DNA from 4 places in the Sporosarcina sp. NPDC096371 genome. Region 4 is predicted to be linked to each of the others. Evidence: riboswitches for the same ligand, from Rfam matches in the RefSeq annotation. Region 4 holds a riboswitch; each other region holds the start of a gene.

Evidence for each region. Region 4 has a riboswitch for S-adenosylmethionine ahead of ACIQ0H_RS06930 (O-acetylhomoserine aminocarboxypropyltransferase/cysteine synthase family protein). Riboswitches for the same ligand answer to the same signal wherever they lie in the genome.
Region 1: linked by a shared signal. The riboswitch ahead of ACIQ0H_RS20680 (methionine biosynthesis PLP-dependent protein) and the one ahead of ACIQ0H_RS06930 (O-acetylhomoserine aminocarboxypropyltransferase/cysteine synthase family protein) in region 4 are both predicted to bind S-adenosylmethionine.
Region 2: linked by a shared signal. The riboswitch ahead of ACIQ0H_RS20655 (bifunctional homocysteine S-methyltransferase/methylenetetrahydrofolate reductase) and the one ahead of ACIQ0H_RS06930 (O-acetylhomoserine aminocarboxypropyltransferase/cysteine synthase family protein) in region 4 are both predicted to bind S-adenosylmethionine.
Region 3: linked by a shared signal. The riboswitch ahead of metA (homoserine O-acetyltransferase MetA) and the one ahead of ACIQ0H_RS06930 (O-acetylhomoserine aminocarboxypropyltransferase/cysteine synthase family protein) in region 4 are both predicted to bind S-adenosylmethionine.

Annotation. Positions count from the first base shown of each region.
Region 1 is NZ_JBIWFE010000012.1:51,884-56,310, reverse strand. Features, by position in the region: gene ACIQ0H_RS20695 (S-layer homology domain-containing protein) at 1-1,175, opposite strand, end outside; gene ACIQ0H_RS20690 (ABC transporter ATP-binding protein) at 1,379-2,110, shown strand; gene ACIQ0H_RS20685 (ABC transporter permease) at 2,107-2,862, shown strand; SAM riboswitch class I at 2,939-3,045, shown strand; gene ACIQ0H_RS20680 (methionine biosynthesis PLP-dependent protein) at 3,140-4,261, shown strand; gene metC (cystathionine beta-lyase) at 4,258-4,427, shown strand, end outside.
Region 2 is NZ_JBIWFE010000012.1:44,068-48,494, reverse strand. Features, by position in the region: gene ACIQ0H_RS20655 (bifunctional homocysteine S-methyltransferase/methylenetetrahydrofolate reductase) at 1-1,702, opposite strand, end outside; SAM riboswitch class I at 1,827-1,934, opposite strand; gene selD (selenide, water dikinase SelD) at 2,363-3,412, shown strand; gene mnmH (tRNA 2-selenouridine(34) synthase MnmH) at 3,434-4,427, shown strand, end outside.
Region 3 is NZ_JBIWFE010000003.1:195,123-199,549, reverse strand. Features, by position in the region: gene ACIQ0H_RS09675 (PepSY domain-containing protein) at 1-59, opposite strand, end outside; gene ACIQ0H_RS09670 (GNAT family N-acetyltransferase) at 176-745, opposite strand; gene ACIQ0H_RS09665 (hypothetical protein) at 845-1,561, opposite strand; gene metA (homoserine O-acetyltransferase MetA) at 1,622-2,530, opposite strand; SAM riboswitch class I at 2,632-2,739, opposite strand; gene ACIQ0H_RS09655 (hypothetical protein) at 3,061-3,240, shown strand; gene ACIQ0H_RS09650 (PP2C family serine/threonine-protein phosphatase) at 3,325-4,122, opposite strand; gene ACIQ0H_RS09645 (NUDIX hydrolase) at 4,253-4,427, opposite strand, start outside.
Region 4 is NZ_JBIWFE010000002.1:196,757-201,183, reverse strand. Features, by position in the region: gene ACIQ0H_RS06940 (homoserine dehydrogenase) at 1-424, opposite strand, end outside; gene ACIQ0H_RS06935 (homoserine O-acetyltransferase family protein) at 382-1,293, opposite strand; gene ACIQ0H_RS06930 (O-acetylhomoserine aminocarboxypropyltransferase/cysteine synthase family protein) at 1,329-2,618, opposite strand; SAM riboswitch class I at 2,737-2,852, opposite strand; gene ACIQ0H_RS06925 (glycerol-3-phosphate acyltransferase) at 2,998-3,621, shown strand; gene ACIQ0H_RS06920 (sulfite exporter TauE/SafE family protein) at 3,680-4,427, opposite strand, start outside.

The DNA.
Region 1 (4,427 bases), on a different contig from region 4:
TCACTTAACACCCCGTTATCAATTGTATGCGTCGCTATAGTTCTTGGTGAAACTGCAGTAGTGATTGCATAAATTCTGCTTTGTGACGGGTGCATTCCGATTAATGTTTGCTCGGTCATTCGTTGTGAGCTTAATCGTTTACCCGTTTTACTGTCGAAACTTTCAATTCTTGAATGTTGTCCTGATCCCGGTGAGATGTAAACAATCCCATTGTCATCCGCTTCAATATCATACGGGTCAAGATCAATATGGATGACTTTTTCCAAAGACATTGTTGCTGCATCGATAACAGCAAATGCCCCTTGCTGGTCTTCATCATACCAATATGAACTGTGTTTCCCCTTTAATTGCGTGACATATAATTTACCGTTCGCATAGGCCATTCGCTCCACCGGAAGATTTAATGTAACGGATTCTATTGCTAACGTCTCATAATTGATAGCTGCAATTTCATTAGTACTTCCATCTAACGTGTAAATAATTGGTTTAGTCGGATGCTTCGCATAATCAATGATATAAGCATCCAAAATCCCCATTACATGCGTATCGGCAACTTGTTCATTGTGGGGCTGGAAAGACGGTTCGATAATCCGTGCCATAAATGCGGAGAACTGTGCGCGATCAATGGTTTTCGTCGGCTTAAATGTTCCATCACTATAGCCAACAGTAATATTGTTCGCCGCTAACGCAGATATAAAAGGGTATCCCCAGTAACCCGTTGCCACATCCGAAAACCCTATTGGATAGATCCCTCCCAATTCGTAGGCTTTCGCAAGTATTGTCGCCATTTCCGCACGCGTTAAATTCCCCTTTGGATCAAAGATATTTCCGGGTTTCCCTGAAATAATCCCCATTTCCACAGCCTTGGAAATTTCGTCATAACCACGATCTTCAGGCTTTACATCTTTAAATTTAGGATTAGGAGAATGACCTAATTCTGGCTTCATTTCCCGCATAATCATTTGGATGGCCTGCACCCTCTGAATCGGTGCGTTTGGACGAAATGTTCCATCGGAATAACCAAAAATAATTTCTTTACTCGTTAAAAACTCGATTTCCTTCTTAAAACTCGTAACATCCTTAAACGTAGTCGGTGAAGCTGCTTTGGCAGGTGATGTTGAAATACACCCAAGTACTAGCACGGCTACGATACACTTCATAATTAGCTTGTACACTCAAAACTTCCTTTCCGGAGCTTAGTAGTCCAATCCTTATTATAGTGTGTATAGTTAATATTTTCATTGGTATAATTAGGTCCGTGCGATACTCGCATTCTTCCATTTATTCGAAACACTAACAGTCAATTTCTTAATTTTCACAATGTCATACAGGAAGACAATCAGCACAGTCCAATAACATAGAAATAAAGGAGAACCACATGCAAAATTTATATGAACCCGCCCTACACTTTCATAACGTTGATTACTCCGTCGATGACATAAATATTTTAAAAAAGATTACAGGCTCTTTTCCAAAAGGAAAAATTACAACGCTCGTTGGACCTTCTGGTGCTGGAAAAACGACAATGCTTAAATTATGCAATGGATTGATATCCCCTACCGCGGGCGATATTTTTATTGACGATGTGTCCGTTTTGGACTATGACCCTATCGAATTACGTCGGCACGTTGGCATCGCCCTGCAAAGCGCACCGATGATAAAAGGCACTGTTTTTCAAAATCTGGCTCTCCCTATGGAACTGCGAGGCCAACAATTGACCGAACAAGAAGCCATCCGCATTTTAGATGACGTAGGACTTGATAAGCATTTTTTACAGCAAAAAACGAATGATCTATCGGGTGGACAACGCCAAAAAGTATCGATTGCCCGTACGCTTATCAACCGTTCAAACATCTTATTATTAGACGAAATCACATCCGCTTTGGACCGGGCATCATTACGAGAAATCGAAGAGTTGATTGTCAAAATCAATCGGCAGTTCGGCGTGACAATTATCTGGATTACACATAATTTGGAGCAAGCACTGGCCATCGGTGATTACACGTGGGTGCTAAAGGATGGTCACGTCGTTGAAACCGGTGACAGCGATTTGCTAACATCATCGACAAATGAGTTCGTTAAGCGCTTTGTACAAGGAGAGATTGAATGAGCTATCTAACATTATCTATCACACTTATTTTTGTCATTATTCCTCTCCTTTTGTCCAAAACCTTAAGCTTAGGTTTAGAGAAAGATACAATTATCGCAACCATTCGCTCCATTATCCAACTACTTGCCGTCGGCTATATTTTGAAGTTTGTTTTTGACTCCGACAATTTTTTGTATATCTTTTTGATGGTGACGTTGATGATTGGCGCGGCTACACAAAACGCCCGCAAGAAAGGGAAAACGATTAAGGGGATTACGTGGAAAATCGCAGTGACTCTTATTGTCGTCGAAGTATTTACGCAAAGTATTTTACTTGGCTTCCATATCGTACCCGCTACTGCCCAGTACATCATTTCAATCAGTGGAATGATCGTCGGTAACTCAATGGTACTCGCAATATTATTCCTTAACCGGTTCACCGCAGAAGTGGATACACATCAGGAGGAAATGGAATTGATCCTATCACTGGGTGGAACGCCAAAGCAAGCCATTCATCGGCAACTGATGACAGCCATTAAATCGAGTATGATTCCAACCATTGAAAGTCAGAAAACAATCGGCTTGGTTCAGTTACCCGGGATGATGAGTGGTCAAATTATTGCAGGAGCAGACCCTATCCAAGCAGTCCAATTCCAATTGCTCATCATCTTCATGTTATTAACGACCGCCGCGGTGACCAGTGTATTACTTGGTTTCTTATCCTACCCAACTCTGTTTAATCAACGTATGCAGCTACTACGAGAAAGAAACTGAAAATCCTATCTTGTCTTTTTATTCATAACATGATAGAGTTGGATAACTTAATCTTTTCAAATAATTTCATATTGTATTCTTATCAAGAGAGACGGAGGGAATGGCCCGACGATGTCTCAGCAACCAGCCGAGTCAAGGTATGGTGCTAATTCCAATAGACGCTAGCCGTCTTGCAGATGAGAAGATTGACTTCATATTTTTGAGGGCCCTCTTCTACATAGAGGGCTCTTTTTAATTTCAATTACAATTTCAAATTCAACGACAAAGGATGATAACAATGATAAACATCAGCTTTGAAACACGATTAGTACAATTAGGAAATAACAGTGATCCGAAAACTGGCGCAGTGAACCCGCCCATTTATTTATCGACAGCCTACAAACATGACGGACTTGGTCAGTCGACTGGCTATGACTACTCACGTACGAAAAATCCCACTCGTTCCATTTTAGAAGAAGGGATTGCCAACTTAGAAGGCGGAGATGCAGGCTTTGCTTGTAGTTCGGGGATGGCTGCGGTGCAATTAGTGCTGTCGCTATTCCGTTCAGGTGATGAATTGATTGGACCAGAAGATATTTACGGTGGCACATACCGCATGCTCGATTATTATGCCGATGTCTACTCCATTACAACAACATACTCCGATTTCACAGACGTCCGTGAGACGGAGAAATTGATTACTGACAAGACAAAAGCGCTCTTCATTGAAACACCTACGAATCCGTTAATGCAGGAAACGGATATTGTTCAATATGCAGAGCTTGCTAAAAAACACGGCTTGTTGCTGATTGTCGACAACACATTTTTCACACCTTATTTCCAAAGACCTATCGAACTCGGCGCAGATATCGTTCTGCATAGCGCAACGAAGTACATTGGAGGACATAATGATGTATTAGCCGGCCTTGTGGTTGCTAAAGGTGAGGAACTTTGCGCAACACTTGGTTCCAACCATAACGCAATTGGTGCCGTTCTATCGCCTTTCGATTCATGGTTAATCGTTCGCGGATTAAAAACACTTCACTTGCGCATGAAGCAGCATGATGCAAACGCAAAAATCATTGTCGACTATTTAAACAATGAACCGCATGTGAAAGACGTGTTGTATCCAGGGAAAGGCGGCATGCTGTCCTTCCGCCTGAATGAAAGTGAGTGGGTTGGCGCATTCCTTGAAAATCTTCAACTCATTACATTTGCTGAAAGCCTTGGCGGAGTTGAAAGTTTCATCACTTATCCCGCGACGCAAACGCATGCGGACATTCCATTGGAAGAACGACTACGCCGTGGCGTTTGTAACAGCCTATTACGTTTTTCAGTTGGCGTCGAAGATCCAGAGGACTTAATTGCTGATTTAAAACAAGTATTTGCCACATTAAAAAGTGAGGTGCCCCAACTATGAGTTCACACGAAGAACGACTGGAAACGACCATCATCCACGCATCGACCCGTGGTGATTTCGAACAAAAAACGGGTGCCGTCAACGTCCCGATTTACTTATCTTCTACATTCCATCAGGAGAGTTTTGATACGTTTGGTCCTTATGACTACAGCCGTTCAGGAAATCC
Region 2 (4,427 bases), on a different contig from region 4:
CAACGGCTATACCTTCTCTTGTCGACTGCTCACGGTCTCCCGCAAATAGCCCCATTCTCGCACGGACTTCATCTGTCAGCTTAATACCTGGCACTTCATTGTGAAGAAACTCTGCATTCTGCGACGATGTTAATGGCATAATCCCAATATAGATTGGTGCTTCGATATGTTTTGTTGCCTCATACAAATCGATAATTTTCTCCGGGCTATAAATCGGCTGCGTAATAAAATAATCAGCTCCAGCCTCAATTTTCTTCTCCATCCTTTGCACAGCTCGATCGATTTGACGCACATTTGGATTAAACGCCGCCGCCACTGTAAAGGATGTTTTCTGTTGCAATGACTTACCTGACCATGAAATCCCCTCATTGAACTGCTTAATCATTGTAATCAATTCAAAAGAAGTCATATCGAAAACAGATGTTGCGCCAGGGAAATCACCAATTTTCGTTGGATCTCCTGTAATCGCCAGTAATTCTGTAATGCCCATTGTATGCAAGCCCATGAGATGCGACTGCAAACCAATGAGATTCCGGTCTCGGCATGTCACATGGACAAGTGGTGTTGCACCTATTCTTTGTTTAACGAGTGATCCCATCGATGCATTACAAATTCGCGGAGATGCCAAGGAATTATCAGCTAACGTAATGGCATCGACACCTGCATCATGTAATGCCTGCGCCCCTTCAAAAAACTTCGCCGTATTTAAATGCTTCGGCGCATCCAGCTCAACAATAATCGAATGCCTCTTTTTCACTGTTTCAAGCAAAGTCGGTTTGTCAAGATCCCTCGACGCTGTGACGTTCACTTTCACTTTGTGCTGTTTCACTTGTTTGTCTTGCACATGCGCACGATTCGTTAGCCCCTCTACCAGTGCACGAATATGGGCTGGCGTCGTACCACAACATCCCCCTAATAGCCCAACACCCTCCTTACGGAAATGAAGCGCCAGTTTACCGAAATAATCAGGTTCGTTTTCATATGTCAATTTCCCATCCGTATAACTAGGGAAACTAGCATTTGGATACACTGCCAATAAGGCATGCTTTGGCAACGGCACCCCCTCTAAAGCTTGCAACATATGGTAAGGTCCTAATCCACAGTTGACGCCCACAACGTCTGCCCCTAGCGCCTCCAACTGTTGCAAAGCATCCGCCAATGCCAAGCCATTTTGTAACACACCTGCTTCATGCATAGAAACATTCGTAATGATTGGGATATCCGTCTCCTGACGCGCAATGCTGAGCACCGTTGTTAATTCATCAAAATCATAATACGTCTCCAAGAGAATCCCATCCACACCTTCAGAAAGTAGGCATTTCAGCTGCGCTCTGAAACTACGCTCAATCTCTTCCTTCGTGCCAATCAGTGTTTTTGAACCATGGATGCCACCAATTGTCCCAAGGATAAATGTATTTTCACCGGCAGCTCGTTTCGCAATTTCAACGGCAGCCTTATTGATTGCCTCTACACGATCTTCCAATCCATAGCGCGCTAACTTTATATAGTTGGCGCCATATGTATTCGTTTGAATGACATCTGCCCCCGCCTCAATATAGGCTTGGTGAACATGAAGCACTTGTTCAGGATGCGTCAAATTTAGCTCCTCAAAACAACGGTCCACTCCATTTGTGTAAAGCAGTGTGCCCATCGCTCCATCACCAATCAAAATACGTTCTTTCATCGCCTCTAGTAAATTCACCAACTGTATATCCCCTCTCTAGTTCCCTTGTTTATATGTTCTGTTTCAGAAATCTTTATAGAAACAAAAAAGCCTTCTCCTCTGGTTGAATAAAGGAAGAAGACTCTCATTTGAATAAGTCTATTCCTCATCTATCAAGTCAATTGCTCAACTTGCTGGAATTAGCACCGTACCAACTATGGTGGTTGCTGAGGTGTCAACGGGCCAGTCCCTATACCTCTCTAGATAAGAAAAACTATTAAATTGTTTTTATCAATTACGCCTCGGCGTAATTGCGTCCAGATTTTGAATTGTGCCCACAGGACGTGGGTATGCAGTCGTTGCGACAGGACGTCGCGAACTTAGACTGCCTGCAATTCAAAATCTGTGACATCCGCCGGAGGCTTTAACAAGGAGGAATTGAACTTCATTCCTCCCCACTCAACCGAGGTTTAAACCACGGTTGAATTAAGTTAAATTTCTATTATTGACAACCTTACGCTATTCCCCGAAAATTTGCAATACCTTTTTTGGGAAGTAATGAAATAATTCGCTACATTAGAATATGGAATAATTAGTTCCATTGGACCCACTCCGCCGCTCTGGGATGCCACTCACCAAGCATTTACCGAAAATGTGTTAAGATTAACAATAGATTTATAATTGAAAGGCGGATGCACAATGGAAAAAATAATCCCAGTAAAATTGACTTCCCTTACAACAAAAGGTGGCTGCGGCTGTAAAATTGGTCCTGCTGACTTAGCACAAGTATTACGCAGTCTTCCCGCTGCCACGCCAAATCCGAATGTACTCGTCGGTCTCGACACAAGTGATGATGCAGGTGTTTACAAACTGACAGACGACATCGCAATGGTACAGACACTGGACTTTTTCACGCCCATTGTTGACGACCCTTACGATTTCGGACAAATTGCTGCAACCAATGCCATTAGCGATGTCTATGCCATGGGGGGCACACCTCTCACTGCCCTCAATATCGTTGCTTTCCCTATCGCTACGTTAGATAAAGACATCCTCGCGGCGATTTTACGTGGAGCTGGCGATAAATTACAAGAAGCGGGTGTCACACTTGTTGGTGGTCATTCCATCGATGATCAAGAACCTAAATTCGGACTTGCCGTCACGGGTGTCGTTCATCCCGATAAAGTACGGACAAACGCAGGTGCCAAGCCCGGCGACAAACTATTATTAACAAAACCGATTGGAGTTGGTATTTACACGACGTCATTGAAAAATGGGTTATTGTCTGAAGACGAAGTTGTTGAAGTGACAAAAGTGATGACCACGCTCAACAAAACTACCGCTGAAACAATGGCCAACTACGATGTCCACGCCGCCACAGATGTGACAGGATTCGGTTTACTCGGACATACATCTGAAATGGCGAAAGCAAGTAATGTCGGCATTCACATACAAGCCAACCAAGTGCCCGTCCTACCACGTACAAGAGAACTTGCTGAAGCTGGCAAGATACCTGGAGGCACAAAAAATAACTTTGCCCACGTAGCAGAAAGTGTGACTTATTCGGATACACTAGATCAAATGGATCGCTGGATTTTATGTGATGCTGTAACTTCTGGTGGATTACTCATTGCAGTAGCAGAGCAAGAAGCCATTAAACTCTTGGACGAACTCCAACAACAAGGTGTCGATGCACGGATTATTGGAGAAGTAACCGAGGAAAACAAAGGGCATATCATCGTTTCATAATTTAGGTAGAAGGTGAAAAACATGTTTAGAGATGTAACAATAGACGAGCTATTGGCCATGCAAGCAAAGGGGCCACACACATTCATCGATGTTCGTTCCCCTAGAGAGTTTAAAGAAGCTACGATTCCAGGAAGCATCAATATTCCCGTTTTTGATGACGCAGAACGAACTGAAATTGGTACGCTTTATAAACAAGTAGGACAAGATGTTGCGATGGACAGAGGACTTGAAATTTTTTCAAACAAGTTACCCGACTTTATTCGTGCCTTCAAACAAATTGAAACACCCATGACTGTATTCTGCTGGCGTGGCGGCATGCGCAGTAAAACGGCTTCGACTGTCCTTGACTTAATGGGTATCCATACCACTCGATTAGCAGGCGGGGTTCGTTCATTTCGACAATGGGTCGTTCACGAATTAGAACAGCAGGATTTCCCTCCTGCCTTTATTGTATTAAACGGCTATACGGGATCGGGCAAAACGACTATTTTGAAGAAACTCGCCGATCAAGGATTTCCTACACTTGATTTCGAAAACCTTGCGGGGCATCGGGGCTCTATTTTTGGTCAAATCGGCCTTGAGCCAAGCAATCAAAAGAAATTCGACTCACTACTCGTCTATGAACTGGAACGGCTCAGAAGGGAACCCTATGTTTTCATAGAAGGTGAAAGTAGACGGATTGGCAAAGTAAGCATGCCACAATTCTTGTTTGACAAAAAAGAATCCGGTGTACAAATCAACATACATTTACCGATTGAAGAGCGGGTCAACAATATATTAGATGATTATGAGCCTTGGAAATCCCCTGAACACTTCAAAGACGCCTTTCATATTATACAGAAACGGTTACATACGCCTATTGCGAAGCAAATCGAAGAAAACTTAGCCATGGGTGAATTTGCATCTGTAACAAAGCTGTTGCTCGAATACTACTATGACCCACGCTATGAACATTCTAGCAATCAAAATACCGCAAGTGAGCACATCCAAATCACCGCAAACAACGTAGATGATG
Region 3 (4,427 bases), on a different contig from region 4:
GGATTTTGCCAATGGTTTGCCCAATGTTGATTTTGACTTTCTCGATTTTGATGCGTCACCCATTTCACTCCCATTCAAAAGTTATGCAGTCCTTCACATTCTATTCAAAAGGGGGTAAGATGTGCCTAATTCATTCTACAATGGCGGTGAGTATCCTACAGGATGAGGCGATGAATTACTTACATTTCCACTCATGCTCCAATATACCGTAGATGAATGAATCCCGCCAACCGTCTTTAAGAAGCAGAGTTTCCCGGAGTCTTCCTTCCATCACCATTCCAACTTTCTCTAAAACCCTAGAAGAAGCACTATTACGCGGATCACATGTCGCGTATATTCGATGAAGGTTTAAATCGTTAAAACCAAAATTAACGAGTAAAAGAGCCACTTCAGTTGCATAACCACGTCCCCAATAATCTGGGTGAAAGATGTATCCAATTTCTCCTTCACGGTTAACCGTATCCCTGATAGTTATTTCTCCAGAGCCGATCATCGTAGCTGTCTCCTGTTCAAAAACTGCAAAGACAAAACGACTACGTGGTTGTCTCTTTGCATCTTGTAGTACTTCATCAATAAACATTAAAGACTCTTCTTCAGTGTTCGGCCCCCACGGTTGGTATTTACAGACACTTTCCATAGATGCATATTTATGTACATCGGGCCAATCACCCTTCACCATTTCCCTCAATTGAATTCGATTTTCAGATTGCTGTTCATCCATATACTCTATTCCTTTCTTATACATTTCCATAATTGCTTGAATGAACAAAGAAGCACAAAGTACATGATCTGTACGTAGTGCTTCTTTGTTGCTTCAACCATTTTCTTGCAGTTAATAACCATTTCAATCAGTTTTTTCTTGTTTCTCTTCCGACTTTGGATTCATCCAGAAGCGAGCCATAGGCTGTTCTGCGTTCGCCAATAGTTTTGCTAGATAAGCGGCTGTCATCGTATAGCTGTGTTCTAATTTCTCGGTTAAAACATTGGTGCGTTCATACAGTAGGCTACGGAGATGATCTAATTGCCTACCCATTTTCTCCGTCACGCCTTCTTGATTGACCAGTCTGCTAATAACATCTTTTTGGGCATTCTCTTGCCGTAAAATTAATTTAGCTAATTGTTGTTGTTGGTCCAACTGCCTAGTCATTTTTACCGCCATATTGTTCGTTGATTCGCTAATCGTATCCACTTGCATTTTGAATTCCTTGTCTACTGCATGTTTATCCTCCAATATCTGATGGAGTTCTTGCTGTTTCTTATCCAGCTTCGTCAACGATTTTGAGACATTTTTTTCAAATTGCCCATGTCGTGAATCATTGTCTTGCAGTTCTTTTACACGGTTACGAACGTTATTTAATTGATTCGACTGGTTCTTTGTTTGTTGTTTGAGGAGCATTTCCAGGTCGCTGATATGACGATTAAGTGAAGCATTCGCTTCCTGTTGCTCCTGCATCCATTCCGCTAACGTATCTATTTTAGAATGGCCTTGATTTTGCGCTACTATTGCTGCATCATTTTTAAAAACATCTGGGTGCTCATCACTATTCATAAACAACCCCATTTGCCCAACCTCCTCGTCATACTATCTTATGCAACTTGCGACAAGGTGGTCATTGAGCAGTTATGCCCATTCAAACGGTGTCTCTTGATAGACGTAATAATTCAACCAGTTGGAAAAGAGCAGGTGAGTATGGGAGCGCCATGTATTTAATGGTTCTTTGTTTGGATCGTTATTTGGAAAATAATTTTCTGGCATGTCAATATCGACACCTTTTTGGATATCACGTGCATACTCTTCCGCAAGTGTCGTGGCGTCATATTCAAAATGACCCGTAATCATAATGTGTTTAGCATCGTTAGAAATGATGATGAACGCACCAGCATCCTCAGACTTCGCCAGTAGATGCAAACGCTTATCATTTTCGATTTCTTCCACAGAAACAGCTGTGTAACGTGAATGTGGCGCTCTAAATTCATCATTAAACCCACGTGCCAAATCGATGGTTGGGTCTGATAGACGATGAGTAAAGACTCCTGAGCATTTCTTCGGCAAGGTAAATTTATCAATTCCATAATGGTGATACAATGCTGCCTGTGCGCCCCAACAAATATGTAAAACAGACGTCACATTTTCTTTAGTCCAGTCCATAATCTGTGTCATTTCATCCCAATAATTCACATCTTCAAACTGTAAATGCTCAATTGGCGCACCCGTAATGATCATGCCATCAAAACGTCGATGTTTGATATGTTCAAATGTAGTATAAAAATTGTCTAAGTGAGACTTGCTAACGTTTTTCGATTCATGCGTGGCCATATTCATAAACGTCACATTGACCTGCAACGGTGTATTGCCCAATAAGCGCAGAAGTTGCAATTCTGTGCGCTCTTTTTCCGGCATTAAATTCAAAATAATAATATTCAATGGTCGGATGTCTTGAGACGTTGCACGGTTCTCATCCATGACAAATATTTTTTCCTTTTTTAATAATTCCCCAGCCGGCAATCTTTCAGGTATGTTGATTGGCATAAGATTTCTCTCCCTTTTCAGTATATTATGTATGCATTTTAAGCATAAAAAAACCCTCTTTTCTATAGGATAAGAAAGGAGGATTTGCGTTACGCTCACAGTTCTTATCTCTCAAGAAAAAAATCTTGATGGAGGTAGCACCTTTCTGACAATGTCAGAGGTTGCTGAAGCTTCATCGGGCCATTTCCCTCAGCTTCTCTTGATAAGAATATTCAATTAGATTCCATTATACTATTAAACTTTTTATTGTAAACAGTCTTTTTATTTTCTCAGGGCGATATCGGCTATATTTTCCAACTAACTGCGAGGAGCTTACAACCATTTGCGCAAACTCTCCACCCAACTTAAAATCGCTTTTCGACAATACAAGAAGTTAACACCATTTTGACATGATCACCGTCATGATTATTTCTTTTCAAACAAACCTGTTAGTCCTATTTCCAATGTTTTTCATGCTTCTATCTCCGAATAGAACAACCATTTCAGAGCCATATTAACATGGTACTACATGTTGGAAAGGAGTTTTTTTCATGGGAAGAGACAACAAACAAGGTAGCACCAACAATTCGCGTTCGTTACCCCAAACACCGAAAAGGCAAAAGATTCAACCGGGAGATATGCAAGAGGAGATTGCTCGCGAGTTTGAGGAATTGAGCAGTCTTAGACCGAAGCGAGAGCGAATGAATCCAAACGAGCGGAAAAGAAAGTGAATCATTTTTTGCGTTGATAGCGCCTAACCTACCATGAAAAAAACGATACCCCGCGCAGCGAAATAGGCTGTGTGGGGTATTATTTCATCCCCTGTAATCACTCGGGATGCTCCCTTCCTTCTCTACATCCACAGGCCAGGAGATAATTGTTGTGCTATCCCATACATTTTGACTTTCAATCTCCATCAACATCTGTGAAATGCTTTCATCGAGTGCTTCTTTACTCAACGCTTCGACCAGATTTTGCGGATTCGCATAAGGTTCACCCGGACATTCTAGCAAACCATCTGTTGTCATGAAAATGAGATTTGTCCCTTTTCTCAATTCCCTTGTCCCAGATGAGTAGCATGGAACAGTTTTTTCAAATGTATTCACTTGCCCAATCCACTCGAAGAACTGTCTTTGATTCAGTTGAAATTGGTTGAGAGCAATTAGTTCTGGATGCAATAAATAGACCAGGCAGTCTCCGACGGAAAACCACCATATATAGTTATCTTTCCTTACAACGACAAGACAAGCTGTCTCTCCTGTAACATGTCTACATGCAGCCAAAAATTCATCAGATTGAAAAATGTCAAGTAGCTTACCTTCCAATTGTTTAAACTTTGGAGGCCCCTTTATTGATAAGATCCTTAACAGATCTACTTTATATTGTTCAATTGTATGGATGACAAGTTCTGCACTTTCGGCACTTTTATGCGCATCAAGGATAACCGCGAATTCCCAATCTTCATGTTGCCAGACAATGCAGCCATCCTCATTCTTTGTTTGGCCCACCGAAGAATTACCGCCAAAACGCCCCACTGTTACTCGATTGAACCACCGAACATCACGCTTATCAATATAATCCTCTTCACTTCCAACCCAAGAGAAATCATTCATGATGGGTTTCCAAATAGGATTTGATTCGACGGAACCCATCTGTCTTGATTAGCTTGACATGTTTATCAAATATGAAATAATACGCTTTCATCTCATTCTTTCCTCTCGATAGATATAAAACAATCATGGATTACTTAGGACTCTCATGCCCTTCACTACTCAGATTTTTCTCCTTGTAATATGTATTAATAAATTCAGTAATAATAGGCATTTCAGGAGGATTTAGTTTAATTGGTAGCTCATCATAATGAACAAACTTTAAATCCAGCACTTCATTTTCATCCTTCTTCATGACACCGTCATAT
Region 4 (4,427 bases):
AAATCGTCCGGATAATCGGTACGCCACCTGCTGTCGTTGCTTCGTAACAAACCTGAACGCCGCGGAAAGCTGCATGTTTTAATAAGGCTGGCCCATGTTGAGCAAACATCGTCTTGTTCGCTGTAATCACATGACACCCTTTTTCAATGGCTTCCGATAGATAACTATAAGCCGGCTCTTCCCCAACAATCGCCTCAAAAACAACGTCGATATCGCCAGTTGCAAAAATTTCTTGGACATCATCCGTTATCCTAGTTCCCGGTGTGGCAAGGCGCTCTTTCGCCGTATCACGCACAAGAATAGATACGATATCGATCGTATGCCCTGTCTCTTTCTTAATCTCTTCTTTTCTTTCATTCAAAATCCTGTAAATGCCTTCGCCTACAGTGCCGAAACCGAGTATAGCGACTTTGATTGACGGCATATCGCCACCTCCATAAATTGTGTAATCATAAATCCCCATTTTTCAAACTCTGTCGAAAAACCTGCATGCCCATATTCTGTATTAATCAAAATATAGCTAGAATCTTCAACAAGACGTGTAAACGCCTGAATATCTGCCGTTGGATAAATCACATCATGCGTAAACGCGAGTGCAACTACTTTTGCCGATATTTGACGGGCAGCACTTACAACGCCACCCCGTCCGCGACCGATATCATGCGTATTCATGGCGCGGAGTAGTGTGTAATAACTATTAGGATCAATTCGTTTCACCAAAGCGGGGCCTGTATAATTACGCTCGTTAAAACCCGCATCACGACCAATTGCATGTAAACCAGCTCCGTACGCACCAAGCGTCGGCGTGACGGCCATTGGTATGAGAAGATCCATATCCTCTGCATATAAGATGCCCCATTCAAGTACCTGCATGCCCCCCAGTGCCGCACCAATAACTGCTCGCAGTCGCCGGATCCCCAACTCCGTCAGTGCCTTACGTTCCGCATGTACCATATCCCGGATTGTTACCTCTGGAAATAAGTCACCATACAATTCACCCGTAGATGGATTAACAGTTGTTGGCCCAGTTGACCCCTCGCAACCTCCAAGACTATTAAAAGAAATGACGGAATACTTGCTAGTATCAATACTCTTTCCTCGACCCACAAGGCCACTCCACCAGCCTGGATCTTCTGTCGTCCCGACTGTATACTGATTTCCCGTCAATGCGTGGCAAACAAGGACAGTTTGCGCCTCAGGTCTGCCTATTCTTTCATAGGCTAGCTGGACATTTTCCAATAGAATGCCCGACTCCAATCGTAGATTCCCAATGTTCACAATTCCTGTCCCCATGTTCGTCACGCTCCTTCTTTTTCATCCAATCCGTCTCACGCGATAACCGGCGCGGCCTTGTCAATCGCCTGCGCAAGATCCGCAATGATATCATCAATCGATTCAAGCCCAACAGACAAGCGAATCAATTCCTCTTTTACACCTGCATTTTCAAGATCTTCAGCCGACAATTGCTGATGCGTCGTTGAAGCTGGGTGAATAATAAGTGATTTTGCATCTCCCACATTGGCAACATGCGACCAAATCGTAACGTTATCAATCAACTTACGACCCGCTTCACGCCCCCCTTTAATACCGAAAACGATAATCGAGCCGAAACCATTTTTCAAATACTTTTCCGCGTTACTATGTGATGGGTGGTCTTGATGACCTGTATACGTTACCCATTCCACAGACGGATGCTGCTTCAAATAATTTGCCACTTTCATAGCATTTTCATTATGTTTTTCCACTCGTAAATGTAATGTTTCAAGACCTTGCAAGAAAGCGAATGCATTGTCTGGGCTCAGGCATGGTCCAAAGTCACGCAATGCCTGCACACGTAGTTTTGTCGCAAATGCCGCACCTGCCGCGTCAATCCCATAACGAAGCCCATGATACGTTTCATCCGGCTCAGTAAACCCAGGGAACCTCCCTTGTGTCCAGTCAAATTTTCCAGCGTCGACAGCGATACCACCGATTGACGTCCCATGTCCGCCAATCCATTTCGTTGCAGAATGAATGACAACGTCTGCCCCGTAGTCGATCGGATTCGAACCATACGGTGACGGGAATGTATTATCAATTAGCAACGGAAGTCCATTCTCATGTGCAATGTTGGCAACAGCTTCAATATCAAGAACATGAAGGCTTGGGTTGCCAATCGTTTCAGCAAAAACTGCTTTTGTTTTATCCGTAATAGCCGCACGGAAGTTTTCAGGATCTGTTGCATCCACAAATTTCACATTGATGCCATAGCGTGGAAGTGACACGGCAAACAAGTTATACGTACCGCCATATAAATTGCTTGCTGCGACAATTTCATCACCAGCGCCTGCGATATTTAAAATTGAAAACGCAATCGCTGCCATTCCCGAAGATAATGCAACTGCCGCCGTTCCCCCTTCTAGTAAAGCAACGCGCTTTTCAAACACATCGACTGTCGGATTCATAATACGACTATAAATATTACCTGGTTCTTTCAAAGCAAATAGATTTTGTGCATGCTCCGTGTCTCGGAATGCGAATGAACTCGTTTTGTAGATAGGTACTGCACGTGATCCCGTTACTGGGTCTGGCACTTGCCCACCGTGTAGTAGAAGCGTTTCAGGTTGAAGTTTTGTCATTGTCATTACCTCCAGTATTTTTTTAAGGTGATTGTATGCGGAGGCGTCGGGGATATTTTTGGAAAAAAGAAATAACCCCCTTCGCTTAAGAAGAGGGTTATGCTTTCGCTTATTCCTCCTCTTATCTTTCAGACCGTTTGCACGAATCTGTAGGAAGTAGCACCTGTGCAAGTTGGTCACTTGCCGGTTGCCGGGCATCGCAGGGCCTAGTCCCTCCGCCGCTCTTGATAAGAGTTTGATAGATTTAGTTTTTCATCTTGTGGAGTAGTATAGGTGAATTCCCAATACAATGTCAAGTGTTTATTGAAAATCTTTTCTGAAACTTATATTTAATTCAAAATGCTATAATTTAAGTAATCATTCATTTGGAGGAATTGTTATGTGGTTGTGGATTGTAAGCGTCATTATTTTGGGCTATGCAATTGGATGCCTGCATGGTTCGGTTGTTGCACAGATGATTTCAGGCATTAATCTAAAAGAAACTGGGGTTAAAAATGCGGGCGCTTCGAACGCCACAATTGTGCTAGGGAAAAAGTTTGGTGCGCTCGTTGCAGCGATAGACATCGGAAAAGGTGTACTGGCTATAATACTTGCACACAGAATCGTAGTAAACGCAGGATTGCCGACCGATCAGATTTCATTGTTATTATTCGCCGCAGGTGCCGCAACGGTCATTGGGCATAACTTTCCTTTTTACATGCAGTTCAATGGCGGTAAAGGAACGGCGACTATCATTGGCGTGCTCCTTGCCCTTGATTGGCGCTTCGGACTCGTTGCATTTACGTTGTTGGTTATTGTAGCGATTGTGACAGATTTTCTTGTGTTCGGAGTTCTAATGCTATATGTGACATTCTTCGCCCTAGCATTTTGGTCAGACGGCTACTGGCCCGTTGTCGTTGCGACTTTATTATTCATGCTTGCCATTTGGAAACATATCGAGAATTTCCAGCGGATGAAGAACGGTAGTGAAAAACGGGTGTTGGCAGTATTTAAAAAGAAATAGTTAACAACGAAAAAATCGGTCCGCACCATCATTTGGCGAAACCGTTTTTTTCGTTTATTTAAAAATCTAGCCAAATTTTAATAGCCGTCCCCAAAATAAGAATGGCCAATAGCCACTGCAATACTTTCGTATTTATCTTTTGTCCAACTTTCGCTCCAAGGGGTGCCGCCAGTATACTTGCAATAATCATAATAACCGCGGGCCCATAAAGTACTTGGTCCGTCGTTATCTTACCGATTGTCGACCCGATGGAAGAGATGAACGTAATCGCGAGTGACGTTGCAATTGTCATGCGCGTCGGGATTTTCAAGACGACAAGCATAATTGGCACAAGAATGAACGCTCCGGCTGCGCCGACAACTCCTGCCCCAATTCCGACAATAAACGCCAATACTGCAGCCAACCACTTATTAAAAGTCACTTGATCGACCGGAATATCATCCAACCCTTTTTTCGGGACGAACATCATGATTGCAGCAATTGTCGCCAATAGGCCATAGACCAGATTGATAGATCCCTCAGACATTAAATCAGATCCATACCCACCTATAAAACTCCCGATTAAAATACTGGATCCCATGTACAAAATGAGTGTTTTATTAATATAACCGCTTTTACGGTATGCCCACACACCCGAAATGGTTGCGAAAAACACTTGAATGGCACTGATGCCTGATACTTCATGGGCAGTGAAAGCCGCCATGCCAAGAAGCGGTGGAATATAGAGCAGCATTGGATATTTTATAATCGAACCGCCAATGCCCACCATGCCCGAAATGAACGAGCCGATAAATCCAATTAAAAAT